DNA from 3 places in the Micromonospora xinjiangensis genome. Region 1 is predicted to be linked to each of the others. Evidence: riboswitches for the same ligand, from Rfam matches in the RefSeq annotation. Region 1 holds a riboswitch; each other region holds the start of a gene.
What was found. A riboswitch is a leader RNA that binds a small molecule or an ion and turns the genes downstream of it on or off. The one in region 1 is predicted to bind cobalamin.
Positions count from the first base shown of each region.

Region 2: linked by a shared signal. The riboswitch ahead of cobN (cobaltochelatase subunit CobN) and the one ahead of SM573_RS23515 (ABC transporter substrate-binding protein) in region 1 are both predicted to bind cobalamin.
Region 3: linked by a shared signal. The riboswitch ahead of SM573_RS14345 (ABC transporter substrate-binding protein) and the one ahead of SM573_RS23515 (ABC transporter substrate-binding protein) in region 1 are both predicted to bind cobalamin.

Region 1 covers NZ_JAXCFO010000006.1:451,996-456,719, reverse strand. The annotation lists gene SM573_RS23520 (ABC transporter substrate-binding protein) at 1-1,241, opposite strand, end outside; cobalamin riboswitch at 1,487-1,670, shown strand; gene SM573_RS23515 (ABC transporter substrate-binding protein) at 1,700-2,716, shown strand; gene SM573_RS23510 (FecCD family ABC transporter permease) at 2,794-3,777, shown strand; gene SM573_RS23505 (ABC transporter ATP-binding protein) at 3,777-4,544, shown strand; gene SM573_RS23500 (ribonucleotide-diphosphate reductase subunit beta) at 4,596-4,724, opposite strand, start outside.
Region 2 covers NZ_JAXCFO010000006.1:122,501-127,224, reverse strand. The annotation lists gene SM573_RS22085 (hypothetical protein) at 1-210, opposite strand, end outside; gene SM573_RS22080 (hypothetical protein) at 309-644, shown strand; gene SM573_RS22075 (MBL fold metallo-hydrolase) at 680-1,387, opposite strand; cobalamin riboswitch at 1,529-1,705, shown strand; gene cobN (cobaltochelatase subunit CobN) at 2,024-4,724, shown strand, end outside.
Region 3 covers NZ_JAXCFO010000003.1:517,018-521,741, reverse strand. The annotation lists gene SM573_RS14355 (ABC transporter ATP-binding protein) at 1-190, opposite strand, end outside; gene SM573_RS14350 (FecCD family ABC transporter permease) at 187-1,185, opposite strand; gene SM573_RS14345 (ABC transporter substrate-binding protein) at 1,316-2,254, opposite strand; cobalamin riboswitch at 2,335-2,462, opposite strand; gene SM573_RS14340 (M14 family metallopeptidase) at 2,608-4,482, opposite strand; gene SM573_RS14335 (C39 family peptidase) at 4,694-4,724, shown strand, end outside.

The DNA of each region.
Region 1 (4,724 bases):
GAGGCCATGCGCTTGTCGATCGCGTCCCAGGTCAGCCCCTCGGGCGTCACCTCGATGCCGACCTTCTTCGCGTCGGCGGTCACGGCCAGGGCCAGGTCCTTGCGCAGCGTGTCGCTCGCCGGGTACATCAGGGTGAACCGGGCCGGGTGGCCGTCCTTGGCGCGCACCCCGTCGCGGCCGGGCGTCCAGCCCGCCGCGTCGAGGATCGCCGCCGCGCCCGCCGGGTCGGCGGTGGGCCGTCCGACGATCGACGGTTCGGCGAACTCGGACGTCGGCGGCACCGGGCCGAACGCCGGGTCGCCGGCGCCGCCGAGGATGCCGGCCACCATCGCGGACCTGTCGACGGCCAGGTTGAGCGCCCGGCGGACCGCCGGGTCGGCGAGGACGGGGTTGCCCATCGGCAGCATCACGCCCCGGTAGTCGGCGGTCGGCACCCGCTCGACCCGGTAGGCGCCGTCCGGCTCGAAGCCGGCGGCGAGCTTCGGCGGCAGCTCCGCCGCGTCGAACTCGCCGGCCCGCATCCGCTGGGCGCGGACGTTGTCGTCCTCGACGAACGCGACCACCACCCGGTCGTTCTTCGGCCGGCCGGCGAAGTAGCGCTCGTTGGCCGTGAGCACCAACCGGTCGCCCGGCGTCCAGGACTCGACGCGGTAGGGGCCGGTCCCGACGGGCTTCCGGTTGAACGCCGCGGTGTTGATGTCCTGCCCGCTCAGGAGCTTGGCCGGCACGATGCCGAGGGTGAGGCGCTGGAGGAACGGCGCGTACGGGTAGCGCAGCCGGAACACGACGGTGCTCGGGTCGGGCGCGGTGACCGACTCCACCATGTCCAGGTCGGACCGGAGCGTCGAGTCGACCTTCGGGTCCAGCACCGCCCGGTAGGTGAAGACGACGTCCTGCGCGGTCACCTCGCCGCCGTCGTGGAACACCACGCCGTCGCGGAGCCGGGCGGTCACCGTGCGGCCGTCCGGCGACACCGTCGGCAGGTCCGCGGCCAGGCCCGCGACGAGCCGGTTGCCGGCGTCCCGGGCGACGAGCCCGTCGAAGATCAGCGAGGCGCCGTCGACGCCGTAGTTGAGGACCGGGTTCAACGTGTCCGGCTCGCCGGCGGTGGCCACCACCAACGTCGCGCGCCCGGCCGTGCCGCCGGGGGCCGTCGGGGCCGAACAGCCGGCCAGGGCGAGCAGACCGGTCGCCGCGGTGATCGCCGCGAGACGCCGGAGAGTCGTACGTGTCCGGATCACGGAAGGGCTCCTCAGGGCGCGGGAGTGGGGGAGGGCGGCACGGGACGCACCGCCGGTCCGTTGGTGATCACGGTGGCACAATTGCCAAGAGTTGGCAATTACCAACATGGTGCATCACGGTGTTCCCGGCCGCCGCTCGACCGCCCGCGTCCGCTCCCGCCGCGGCGCCGGCCCACGCCCGGCCGCCCGGGTTCCGCGAGCGACCGCATGGCGTTCGTCACCGTGACTTTCGCGCCGGCCTGTGGCTAAGGTGTCGCTGCCGTGGTGTTCGGGAAGCCGGTGCGATGCCGGCGCGGCCCTCGCCACTGTGATCGGGAAGTCCGCGGCCCTCGTCGTGCAGAGGTCACTGGGTGGGAAACCGCCCGGGAAGGCCGGCCACGGACGGCACCTCCCGTCAGCCAGGAGACCGGCCACGGCACTGTGACGACCCGTCCACGAGGTGCTGGAAGGCGGTCCCGATGCGCACGCGCGCTCTGCGGCCCACCCTGTCCCGGCGCGTTGCCGCGCCCCTGTCCGTCCTCCTTGTCCTGCTCGCCGGCTGCGCCGCGGGCGGAGAACCCGCCACGGCCCCCGCGGGCCCCACCGCGGGCGTCACGCTGACCAACTGCGGGACCCCGGTCACCGTGGCCGACCCGCCGAAGCGGGCCGTGACCCTCAACCAGCCCGCCACCGAGATCGTGCTGGCGCTCGGCCTGGCCGACCGCATGGCCGGTACGGCCTACCTGGACGACGCCGTCCTGCCCGAGTACGCCGCCGCGTACGCCTCGGTGCCCGTGCTCTCCGACGCCTACCCGTCGAAGGAGAAGCTGCTCGAAACGGAGCCCGACTTCGTCTACGCCTCCTTCGTGAGCGGCTTCGGTGACGAGGGCGTCGGTGACCGGGGCGACCTCGCGGGACTCGGCATCGGCACGTACGTGTCACCGGCGGGCTGCGCGAAGGAGCACCGACCGGCGAAGCTGACGGTCGACGACGTCTTCGGCGAGATCCGGGACATCGGCGCGATCTTCGGGGTGCCGGACCGGGCCGACAGGCTGATCGCCGAACAGCGGTCCCGCGTCGCGGCGGCCGCCGCCGGTGCCGCAGCCGGCCGGGACGCCTCCGTCCTCTGGTGGGACGCCGGCACGGACGCCCCGAGCGTGGGAGCGTGCTGCGGCAGCCCTCACATGATCATGTCAGCGGTCGGCGTCACGAACGCCTTCGCCGACCTCTCCGGCAGCTGGGCCGACGCCAGTTGGGAGGCGGTCGTCGACCGCGCCCCCGACGTCGTCGTCCTGGTCGACGCGAGCTGGGACGCGGCCGCCGCGAAGAAGACCTTCCTCACCGGGCACCCCACCCTCAGGCACCTCCCCGCGGTCGCCGGGCAACGGTTCGTCGTCATCCCCTTCTCGTCCACCGCCGCCGGGATCCGCGCCGTGCTCGGGATCGAGACGCTCGCCGCCGGCGTCGCGGCCGGATCCCCCCGGGTGGACCGCTGACCACCGTCACCGACCGGCGACCCCGGCGCACCATCCGGCCGGTACGCCCGCCCGGCCCGGCCATCCTGCTCGTCGCGTTGCTGGCCGCGCTGATCGCCTCCGTCGGCGCGGCCGTCACCGTCGGCCCGGCCGACATCTCCGTACGGACGGCGTGGACGGTCGTCGCCGACCGCCTCGGCCTGGCGCACGGCGACGTGCCGCTGCTGCGCGAGCACATCGTGTGGCAGCTCCGGCTGCCGAGGGTGCTCGCCGCCGCGCTGGTCGGTGCGGGGCTGGCCGCCGTCGGCGCGGTGATGCAGACCGTCACCCGCAACCCGCTGGCCGACCCGTACCTGCTCGGGGTCTCCTCCGGCGCGTCGCTGGGCGCCGTCGCGGTGCTCGTCGTCGGTGTCGGCGGTGGCGTCGCCACGCTGACCGGGGGCGCCTTCGCCGGCGCGCTCGCCGCGTTCACCGTCGTGGTGCTGGTGGCCGGCCGGCGGGCCGCCCTCAGCCCCACGAGAGTGGTGCTGGCCGGGGTCGCGGTCGCGCAGCTGTGCGCCGCGGCGACCTCGTTCGCCATCATCTGGGTCGCCGACCCGCACGCCACCCAGAGCATCACCTTCTGGCTCTCCGGCTCCCTGGCCCGCGCCGACTGGGCCGCCCTGACGTGGGCCGCACCGGTGCTGGCCGCCGTGCTCACCCTCGCGGCGGTGCACGCCCGCACGCTCAACGCGTTCGCCTTCGGCGACGACGCCGCCGCGGCCCTCGGCGTCCCCGTCGCGCGGGTCCGGTGGCTGCTGCTGGTCGCCACCGCGCTGCTCACCGCGGCGCTGGTCGCGGTCAGCGGCGCGATCGGCTTCGTCGGGCTGATCCTGCCGCACGGGGTGCGGTTCCTCACCGGCGCGGACCACCGGCGGCTGCTGCCCGCCGTGGCCCTCGCGGGCGCGATCTTCCTGGTCTGGGTGGACACCGCGGCGCGGACGGTGTTCGCACCCCGGGAGCTGCCGGTCGGCGTGCTCACCGCGCTGCTCGGCGTGCCCGCCTTCGTGGCGCTCCTGTACCGCGGGGGTGCACGCGGCTGATGCTCACCGTCACCGGCGTGTCGTGGTCCGTCGCGGCCCGGCGGATCCTCGACGAGGTCACCGTCGCCGTGCCGGCCGGCCACCTCGTCGGCCTGCTCGGCCCCAACGGCTGCGGCAAGACCACCCTGCTGCGGGCCGTGGCCCGGCTCACCACACCCGACGCCGGCCGGATCCACGTCGGCGGCGACGACGTCACCGCGCTGCCCCGCAGCGCGCTGGCCCGGCGGGCCGCGCTGCTCGCCCAGCACGCCGACACCGACCTGGACCTCACCGTCCGCGAGGTGGTGCTGCTGGGCCGCACCCCGCACCGCCGGTCACGGTGGTCCGACAGCGCCGCCGACCACGACGCGGTCGCCGACGCGCTGCGCCGGGTCGACCTCGACGGGTACGCCGACCGCCGCTGGCACAGCCTCTCCGGTGGGGAGCGGCAGCGGGCCCAGCTCGCCCGCGCCCTGGCCCAGCAGCCACGGCTGCTGCTGCTCGACGAGCCCACCAACCACCTCGACATCGGCCACCAGCTGCACCTCCTGCACCTGGTGCGCCGGGCCGGGATCACCACCCTCGCCGCCCTGCACGACCTCAACCTCGCCGCCATGTTCTGCGACACGGTGGTCGTCCTGGACGCCGGCCGGGTGGTCGCCGCCGGTCCCCCCGCCGAGGTGCTCGTCCCCCGGCTCCTCGCCGACGTCTACGGTGTCCGCGCCGACGTCGCCACGCACCCCACCACGGGGCGGCCCACCATCACCTTCCACCCGCCCTCGTCGTGACCCGGCACGTGCTTCTGGTGGTCCGCCCCGTCCACGTCCCGGTCGCGACGGTCAGAAGTCGTCGTCGAACGCGACGCTGCCGCTCACCCCCACCTGGTAGGCGGAGACCCGGCGCTCGAAGAAGTTGGACAGCTCCTGCACGTCCTGCAGCTCCATGAAGGCGAACGGATTGGCGGACCC
Region 2 (4,724 bases), 330 kb from region 1:
CGACGCGCCCGCACCGGCGTCGATGCGGACCAGCAGCGCCTCGGGGGCGACGCCGGGACGCAGCGTGACCGCGTCCGGATACCAGGGCGGGGACCGGCGCGGCACCGACCAGGCGTCCGCGTCGAAGCGGCCGCGCAGGCCGTGGCTCGCGCAGACGAGGTCGCACCACTCGGCGTTGTCGCGGGCCGCCGCCACCGCCTCCCCGGCCATCCGCCGAGCATACGGTCAGGTCACTCCCACCGGGCTCGCAGCCTGTTGCCAGGAACCGGTGCTGCACTGGTGGGTGACGCCACGGAGAGGAGCCGGTCATGGGATGGTTCAGCCGCCGGTCCCGTACCGCCGAAGGGACCCCGACGAAGCTCGACCGGGAGGCGACCCGGGACGACCTCGCGGCGCTGGAGACGTTCATCACCAGCCGGCGGGGCGTCGAGTTCTACCTGGAGCCGGAGACCACCGCCACCGACACCACCGTGGTGGCGATCGCCCACGACGGGGAGTGGATCCGCCGCCGCACCGGCTCACCCCGGACGGCCGCCGCCCTCGCGCGCCGGCACGCCGTCCCGCTGTACGAGGCGGCCCGCACGGGCTACCCGGAGCGGATGCGCGCCTGGAACCGGGCGCACCCGGAGCGCCGCGCCCGCTGACCCTCGCCACCCGGCCCGGCCCCCGCGCCCGACCGTCAGCCCGCTTCCACCGCCGCCCGCGCCTGCGCCCGGGTCATCGGCTCGCCGTGGCTGGAGACGTACCAGTCGTAGCCGTCGTCGAGCAGCCGGCGGACCAGCGCGAGGTCGGGGCCGTCGTCGGGTCGGCGCAGGTGGAGCGGGGGCGGGTAGAAGCAGTCGCCGAGCAGCATGACGCCGGAGTCCGGCACCAGCACCACGGTCGAGTCGGGAGCGTGGCCGCCGCCGACGTGCCGCAGCGCCACCCCGACCGGTAGCTCGAGCGCGTCGGTGAACGTCCGGGTGGGTGGCAGCACCGCGAAGTCGTCCCACGAGTCGACGGCGAACGCCCGGGCGCGGAAGCTCGGAGCGAGCCGCGGGTTGGCGTGGACCTGCTCGCGCAGGTAGCGGTGGCTCCACGGCCGGGCCGCCTCGGCCCGCAGCAGCTCCCGGCCGGAGGCGTGCCCCACGATCTCGACGTCCGGCCAGGCGCAGGCGCCCCAGACGTGGTCCCAGTGGTGGTGCGTGTAGACCAGCCAACGCGGGTCGGGCAGCCCGGCGGCGTGCAGCGCCGCCCGGATCTCGCGGGCGTGCGCGGGGCTCTGCCCCGCGTCGACCAGCACACTGCCGCGCTCGTCGACGACCACCGCGACACCGGCCTGGACGGCCGCCGGGTCGGGATCACCGGGGCAGAGCCAGACGCGGCCGGCGAGATGGTGGAACCGCATGGGAATGATGGCCGGCCCCTTCCGGATCGCTCGTGGACGCTCGATCGTCCGGCGGTCGATCCTAGTGGTCGCCACCGACGATCCCGCGTGACCAGCGTCGTCGCGGCCGGGGCCGCGTTGACCCGCGGTCGACGGGTGTGGCAGCATTCGCGGCCTGACGGCAGTGAAGGAAGCCGGTGCGATTCCGGCGCGGTCCCGCCACTGTCACCGGGGAGCGATCCCCCCTCGCGAGTCACGGCCGCGCGTGCGTGGTTGGAAGGCCGGGGGTGAGCGTCGATCCGGGAGCCAGGATACTTCGGCCGTCGGGATGTGACCCCAGGGCGTGGACACCCGAGGAGGACCCGATGACGCACCGCGTCCACCCTGCCGCCGGCGATCGCCGCGACCGGCCCGCGCTCACCAGCGCCCCCCGCCGCGCTTCCCGCACCAGCACCCCGACCGGCCACTTCGGACCTCCGACCGGCGTCGGGCCCGGCCGCACCCGCTGACCCCGCGCCGACCGGCCGGCGCCGGGGTCGCGGCCGACGCGTCGGCTCCGCCCCGGTGACGGTCGCCTCTGCCGAGGCCCGCGCCACCCGCCCCCTTCCGCCCGGCCGCCCGTGCGGCGACCCGGGCGTCACCTCCCGGAGCCACCCCGTGCGTACCCTGCTGCTCTCCACCTCCGACACCGACCTGCTGGCCGCCCGGGCCAGCGGTGCCGACTACCGGCTGGCGAACCCGGTCCGCCTCGACGCCGACGCCGTGCCCGCGCTGCTCGACGGCGTGGACGTCGCCGTCGTACGCCTGCTGGGCGGCCGGCCGGCGTGGCCGGACGGGCTCGCCACCGTGCTCGCCTCCGGCGTGCCGACGGTCGTGCTGAGCGGCGAGCCCACGCCGGACGCGGAGCTGATGGCGGCGTCCACCGTGCCCGTCGGGGTGGCCACGCAGGCGCTGGCGTACCTCGTCGAGGGTGGCCCGGAGAACCTCGCCCAGCTGGCCCGGTTCCTCTCCGACACGGTGCTGCTCACCGGCGAGGGCTTCGCCCCGCCCGCCCCCACCCCGGCGTACGGCGTGCACGGTGAGCGGCCGGCGGCCGCGACGGCGGACCCGCGGCGGCCCACGGTCGGCATCGTCTTCTACCGGGCGCACGCGCTCGCCGGGAACACGGCCTTCGTCGACACCCTCGCCGACGCGGTGACGGCGGCCGGCGGCGACCCGCTGCCCGTCTACTGTGGATCGTTGCGTGGCCTGGCCGCCGACGCCGGCCCCATGGAGCTGCTCTCCCGCTGCGACGCGTTGCTGGTCACGGTGCTCGCGGCCGGCGGCGCGGTGGCTGCCGACGCGTCCGCGGGCGGCGACGAGGACGCCTGGGACGTCGGCGCGCTGGCCTCGCTCGACGTGCCCGTGATCCAGGCGCTCCTGCTGACCAGCACCCGCGAGCAGTGGGCCGGCTCGGACGCGGGCCTCACCCCGCTGGACGCCGCCATGCAGGTGGCCGTCCCCGAGTTCGACGGCCGGATCATCACGGTGCCGTTCTCGTTCAAGCAGATCGACAGCGACGGCCTCTCCGTCTACGCGGCCGACCCGGAGCGCGCCGCCCGCGTCGCCGGCATCGCGGTGCGCCAGGCCCGGCTGCGGCGCCTGCCGAACGCCGAGAAGCGGCTCGCGATCGTGCTCAGCTCGTACCCGACGAAGCACTCCCGGGTCGGCAACGCCGTCGGCCTGGACACCCCCGCCTCGGCGGTGCGGCTGCTCGCCGCGCTCGCGGACGCCGGCTACGACCTGGGCGACGCGCCGCCGCCGGACGACGGGGACGCGCTGATCCACGCGCTGATCGCCGCCGGTGGCCACGACGTCGAGTGGCTCACCCCGGAGCAGCTCGCCGCCGCCGAGGCGCGGGTGCCCGGCCAGGTCTACCGGCGCTGGTTCGCGCAGGTGCCCGCACCGCTGCGCGAGCGGATGCGCGCCCACTGGGGCGAGCCGCCCGGCGAGCTCTACACCGACGGCGGCGACATCGTGCTGGCCGGCCTGCGGTTCGGCAACGTGGTGCTGCTCATCCAGCCGCCGCGCGGCTTCGGCGAGAACCCCATCGCCATCTACCACGACCCCGACCTGCCACCCAGCCACCACTACCTGGCCGCGTACCGGTGGCTCGCCGCCCCGCCCGCCGACGGTGGGTTCGGCGCCGACGCGGTGGTGCACCTCGGCAAGCACGGGACGCTGGAGTGGTTGCCCGGCAAGGGCCTCGGCCTCGCCGCCGACTGCGCCCCGGACGCCGTCCTCGGTGACCTGCCGCTGGTCTACCCGTTCATCGTCAACGACCCCGGTGAGGGCACGCAGGCCAAGCGCCGGGCGCACGCCGTGGTCGTCGACCACCTGGTGCCGCCGATGGCCCGGGCCGAGACGTACGGCGACCTGGCCAAGCTGGAGCAGCTGCTCGACGAGTACGCGACCGTGCAGGCCCTCGACCCGGCCAAGGTGCCGACCGTGCGGGCGCAGATCTGGGACCTCGTGCGCGCCGCCGAGCTGCACCACGACCTGCACACCGAGCAGATGCCGACCGCCGAGGACTTCGACGACTTCGTGCTGCACCTCGACGGCTACCTGTGCGAGGTCAAGGACGTGCAGATCCGCGACGGCCTGCACGTGCTCGCCGCCGCGCCCGCCGATGACGCCCGCGTCAACCTCGTGCTCGCCGTGCTGCGCGCCCCGCAGGTCTGGGGCGGCGCCCGCGCACTGCCGGGGCTGCGGCAGGCCCTCGCCGCCGGCTACGGGCTGGACGAGGCGACGCTGCTCGCCGCGCCCGGTGAGCGGCTGGCCCTCCCCGCCGCGCTGACCGACGCCGTGGACGGGCCGGCCACCACCGCCGCCGACGCCGTCGACCTGATCGAGGCCCTGGCCCGGCGGCTGGTCGTCGGGATGGAGACCCTCGGCTGGGACGCCGGCAAGGCCGACGCGGTGGTCGCCGAGGTGATCGGCCGGGAGGTGCCGGACGTGGGCGCGCTGCTGCGTTTCGCCGCGAGCGAGCTGGTGCCGCGGCTGGACCGCACGACCGACGAGCTGGCGCACACGCTGGCCGCGCTGGACGGCCGGTTCGTGCCGCCCGGCCCGTCCGGCTCGCCGACCCGGGGCCTGGTCAACGTCCTCCCGACCGGCCGCAACTTCTACTCCGTCGACCCGAAGGCGATCCCCAGCCGCAACGCGTGGGACGTGGGCGCGGCGCTGGCCGACTCGCTGGTGGCCCGGCACCTCGCCGACACCGGTGAGTACCCGCGCTCGGTCGGGCTCACCGTCTGGGGCACCAGCGCGATGCGTACCCAGGGCGACGACATCGCCGAGGTGCTCGCGCTGATCGGCT
Region 3 (4,724 bases), on a different contig from region 1:
GGGCGACGGCGCCCGGCGCGGGCAGCAGGCCGCCGACGGCGCGCAGCAGGGTCGACTTGCCGGCGCCGTTCGGCCCGATCACCGTGACCCACTCACCGGCGGCCACGGTGAGGTCGACCCCGCCGAGGATCGGGGTGCCGTCCAGGGCGATGTGCAGGTCACGGACCTCGACGGCCGGTGCGGCGCTCACGTCAGCACCCGCCGGGCGGTGCGCAGGACCAGGACGAAGAACGGGCCACCGAGCAGGGCGGTCACCACGCCGATGGGGATCTCGGCGGGCGCCGCGACGGTCCGCGCCACCACGTCGGTGAGCGCCAGGAACGCGCCGCCGAAGAGCAGCGAGAGCGGCAGGATCACCCGGTAGCTCGACCCGGCGAGCAGCCGTACGGTGTGCGGCACGATGATGCCGACGAAGCCGATGAGGCCGGTGGCGGAGACGGCGGCGGCGGTGCCCAGCGAGGCCGCGGCGATCAACAGGTAGCGGGAACGCTGCGGGTGCAGCCCGAGGCTGGTGGCCTCGTCGTCCCCGACGGAGAGCACGTCCAGCTCCCGCCGGTGCAGCAGCACCACCACGGCGGTGATCACGGCGTAGGGCAGCACCAGCAGCACGTCGTGCCAACCGGCGGTGGCCAGCCGGCCGAGCAGCCAGGAGTAGACCGCCTGGATGCTGTCGGCGTTCTGTTGCAGCAGGTAGGTCTGGCCGGCGGAGAGGAACGCGGACACCGCCACCCCGGCCAGGATCAGCATCGCGGGTGAGCGGCTCCGGCCGCCCGCCGCCCCGATGAGGTAGGTCAACGCGACCGCCGCCAACGAGCCGACGAACGCGGCGAGCGGGATGGTCAGCGGAAGGTCGGTGAGGGCACCGCCGGCACCGGCGCCGCCGAGGGCGATCACGGCGGTCACCGCGAGCCCCGCCCCGGGCGCCACGCCGAGCAGGTAGGGGTCGGCCAGTGGGTTGCGGAACGCGCCCTGGTAGCAGCCGCCGGCGAGGGCCAGCGTCCCGCCGACGAGCAGGCCGAGCACCGCCCGGGGCAGCCGCAGCTCGGTCACGATGGCGATCTCCCGCTCGGTGAGCCCGCTCTCCAGGTGCACGCCGGGAAGCAGGTTGAGCAGCTCGGCGGCGACGCTGCCCGGAGGCAGGGTGACCGGGCCGAGCGACACCCCGGCCACCAGCGCGACGAGCATCGCGGCCACCCCGGCGGCCAGCCAGATCGGGCGCAGGCCGACCGGCCGGGACGCGGAGGGCGTCCCGGCCGGCCGGGCGGGCGGCGCCGCGGGGGTCACGGGAAGGACCCTGGTCACCGGCGGCGGTCCGTCACGCGGGCACCTTGGCGACCGCGTCCACGATCGCCCGCAGCAGGTCCACCACGCGCGGCCCCCAGCGCGAGGCGACGCTGTCGTCGAGCGCGACCACCTGGTTGTTCTTCACCGCGGTCAGCCCGGACCAGCCGCTGCGCGCCTTGACCGTGTCGGGGCTCTGCTGGCAGCACTTCGTGTCGGCCAGGAAGATGAAGTCCGGGTCGGCCTTGACGATGACCTCCTGGGAGAGCTGCGGGTAGCCGCCGTTCTTGCCCTCGGCGTCGGCCGGGTCCGCGATGTTCTCCAGTCCGGCCATCGCGTAGAGCGAGCCGATGAAGGTCTTGCTGGTCGCGCTGTACAGCTGCGGATTCAGCTCGTGGTAGAAGGTGAGCTTCTCCGACCGCTGCGGCAGGTCCTTGACCAGCTTGGTGATGTCGTCGCGCATCCGCCGGGTCACGTCGGCCGCCTCGGTGGCATGGCCGGTGAGGGTGCCCAGGTCGGTGATCTGCCGGTACGTGTCGTCGAGGGTGGTCGCCGCGGGGGTCACCAGCACCGGGATCTTCAGCTTGCCGAGCTGGTCGACCACCTTGTTGCGGTCGTCCGAGATCACGACCAGGTCGGGGTTGCGGCCGGCGATGGCCTCCGCGTTCGGCTGGAAGCCGGACAGGTCCGTCTTCGGCGCCTCCGCCGGGTAGTCGGAGTTGTCGTCGACCGCGATGACCTGCGGCCCGGCGCCGATGGCGTACAGCATCTCGGTGGCGCTCGGCGAGAGCGAGACGATCTTCTCGGGGCGCTTGTCGAGGGTGATGTTGCCGACCGTGGCCGGGAAGGCGGCGGTGGGCTGGCCGGTGCCGCCGGCGGCGGGCGAGTCGTCGGCCTTCTCGGCGCAGGCGCCGAGGGCGAGCGCGGCGACCGCGAGGGTCGCGGCGAGCAGCCGGGGGGTACGTCTGGACATCGGTCCTCCTGTCGGTCGAGGAGCGTGGTGCTTCGCCGACAGGGACAGGCGCCCGTCCGCGAGGCGCCCTTCCTCGAGAGCGCGGGTCGCGACCGTCCGCAGGCGACCTGGCTCGTTCACCGCCGGTGGGCCGGCGGGACATCACAGTTGCGGGACAGCGCCGGATTCGCACCGGCTTCGCTGTGGAACGGTCGGTAAGACGGTAGCGCACCCCTCCAGGAGGCTGACTGATCAAGAGGCCGATCGACGGCGGTCGACGGTACGGCCCCGCCGGTCCCGTGCCTGGTTACCGGTATGTCCTGATCGAACCGCGTGGTGGGGCCCCGCCGGGGGCGGGACGGGGCCCCACCGGCTCAGGAGGCGGTGATGGTGATGTTGTCCACAGCCGCCTCGACCAGGCTCGCGCCGGAGGCGTCCGCCGCCTGCACGAGGATCCGCACCGTCTGCCCGGCGTACGGGGTCAGGTTGAGGGTCGAGACCGCCCAGGAGCCGTTGCGGTTGGCCGCTGCGCCGGCCTGGTTGAGCAGCGTGGTGGTGCCGCCGCCGTGCACCACGCTGACGCGGAGGTAGTCGGCCGACGAGGAGTTCGAGCCGTGCGCGAGATACCAGGCCAGTGAGAGGGTCAGCGTGCCGCTCGACGGCAGCGCCACCGCGGGCGACTGCGCGCTGGTCACCCCGCCGTCGAGGTCGTAGTCACCGGCCCCGGTGCCGGCCAGCCGCCCGGTGACCAGGTCGTTGCCGCCGGCGTACGGGGTGAGCTGCTTGGCCCCGCTGGACGTGGTCGCCTGGGCGGCGCCCCGCTCCCAGGCCCCGGCGGTCGCCGTGTCGGTGCCGGACGGGTTGATCGTCCAGCCGGTCGCGGTCTCGAAGGTGTCCGACCACACCGTCGTGCCGCCACCGCCGCCGCAGTACTGCGCCTGCTTGCCGATCGCCCGGTACGGGCAGTCGGCGTACTCGCTGAGCATCAGCACCGCCTCCCGGTTGCGGGAGGTCTGCGCCGGGATCACCTCGTCGGGCGGGTAGAACCCGCCGCCGGAGGCGGAGCCCGGGTACATCTCGAAGGTGTACGCCCAGATGCCGTGCGCCGCCCACATCCAGTCGATGCTGGTGCCATCGGCGATGTAGAGGTCGCTGGACTGCTCGGGGGTGTAGCCGTTGGTGGCCGCCATCTGCTGGCCGATGGTGGCGAAGGTGTTGTACTGGTCGGCGGTCATCCCGCTCGGCGTGTTGGCGGTGGTGTAGCCGAAGGGCCAGAGCACGAGCTGCGAGTACGTGTGGAAGTCGATGTTGGCCTTGATCTGCTGGACGCCGCCGACCACCCGACTGTTCACGAAGTTGCGCAGCGCCTGCGTCTCGGGGGCGGAGAAGGCCGACGGGCCCCGGTAGGTCTCCGACGATGTCGAGCCGGACGAGCCGCCGCAGCAGCCCCACTGGTAGCTCCAGTTGCGGTTGAGGTCGGTGCCGACGTACGACGATCCGCTGTTCGGCTGCCGGTTCTTGCGCCAGGAGCGGTAGGACCCGGTGGCGATGTCGTACTCGCTGCCGTCCGGGTTGACCGTGGGCACGATCCAGATCTCCCGGCCGTTGACGATGTTGGTGATCCGGGAGTCGCTGCCGTAGCCGTCCGTGAAGAGGTTGAGCAGGTAGATCGCCATCTCGACGGTCAGGTGCTCACGGGCGTGCTGCTGGGCGTTGAAGAGGATCTCCGGTTCGTTCTCGTCGGCGGCGACGTTGTCGGAGATCTTCACCGCCATGAGGTCGCGACCCTCGTACGAGCTGCCGATGCTGAGCTTGCGAGCGATGGTCGGGTGGTCCGAGACGACCTGGTTCACGACGGCGGTCAGCTCGGCGTAGTCGTGGTAGTTCGAGTCGGCGGGCGGGAAGGCGAACGTGCCCACGTGACCGTCGCCGTGATCGGTGGACGGCGGTGCGCTGACCCGTTCCAGGCGGAAGCCGAGGCGAGTGATCGCCGCGGCCTCGGCCGTCGTGGCCGAGACGTGCAGCACGCCGTGCTCGCTGTAGTCGATGGCCGCGCCGGTGCGGGCCACCGCGTTGCGGTCGGCGAGGGTACGTGGTCCGAGCACCCGGTACTCGGCGGCGGCCGAAGCGCCGGGCTCCGGGCCGGGTCGGGCGGCGACGTGCCCGGTGGTGACGGTGACGAGGCCCAGCCCGGCGGCGACGGCGAGCGCCAGGGCACGGCGGAGACGGAGGGGTGAACGGAAGGCCATGGACAACCTCCTCGATGGCGGGAGATCCCGCTCGGTGGAGCACACTCCATCACCCGTCGCATGGTCATATCAATATGAATCACTTCCTCTTCCATGCCAGGCGGATCATCATCCCGGCAATGATTTTCCATCCATCTAGATATGGCGAAACTTCCCTGCAAGCGCGACACTGACCGGCGACGATGCCCTACTCCAGACCCGCGGAGCACCCATGGCCAGATCACGCCTGAGCGTGGCCGCCC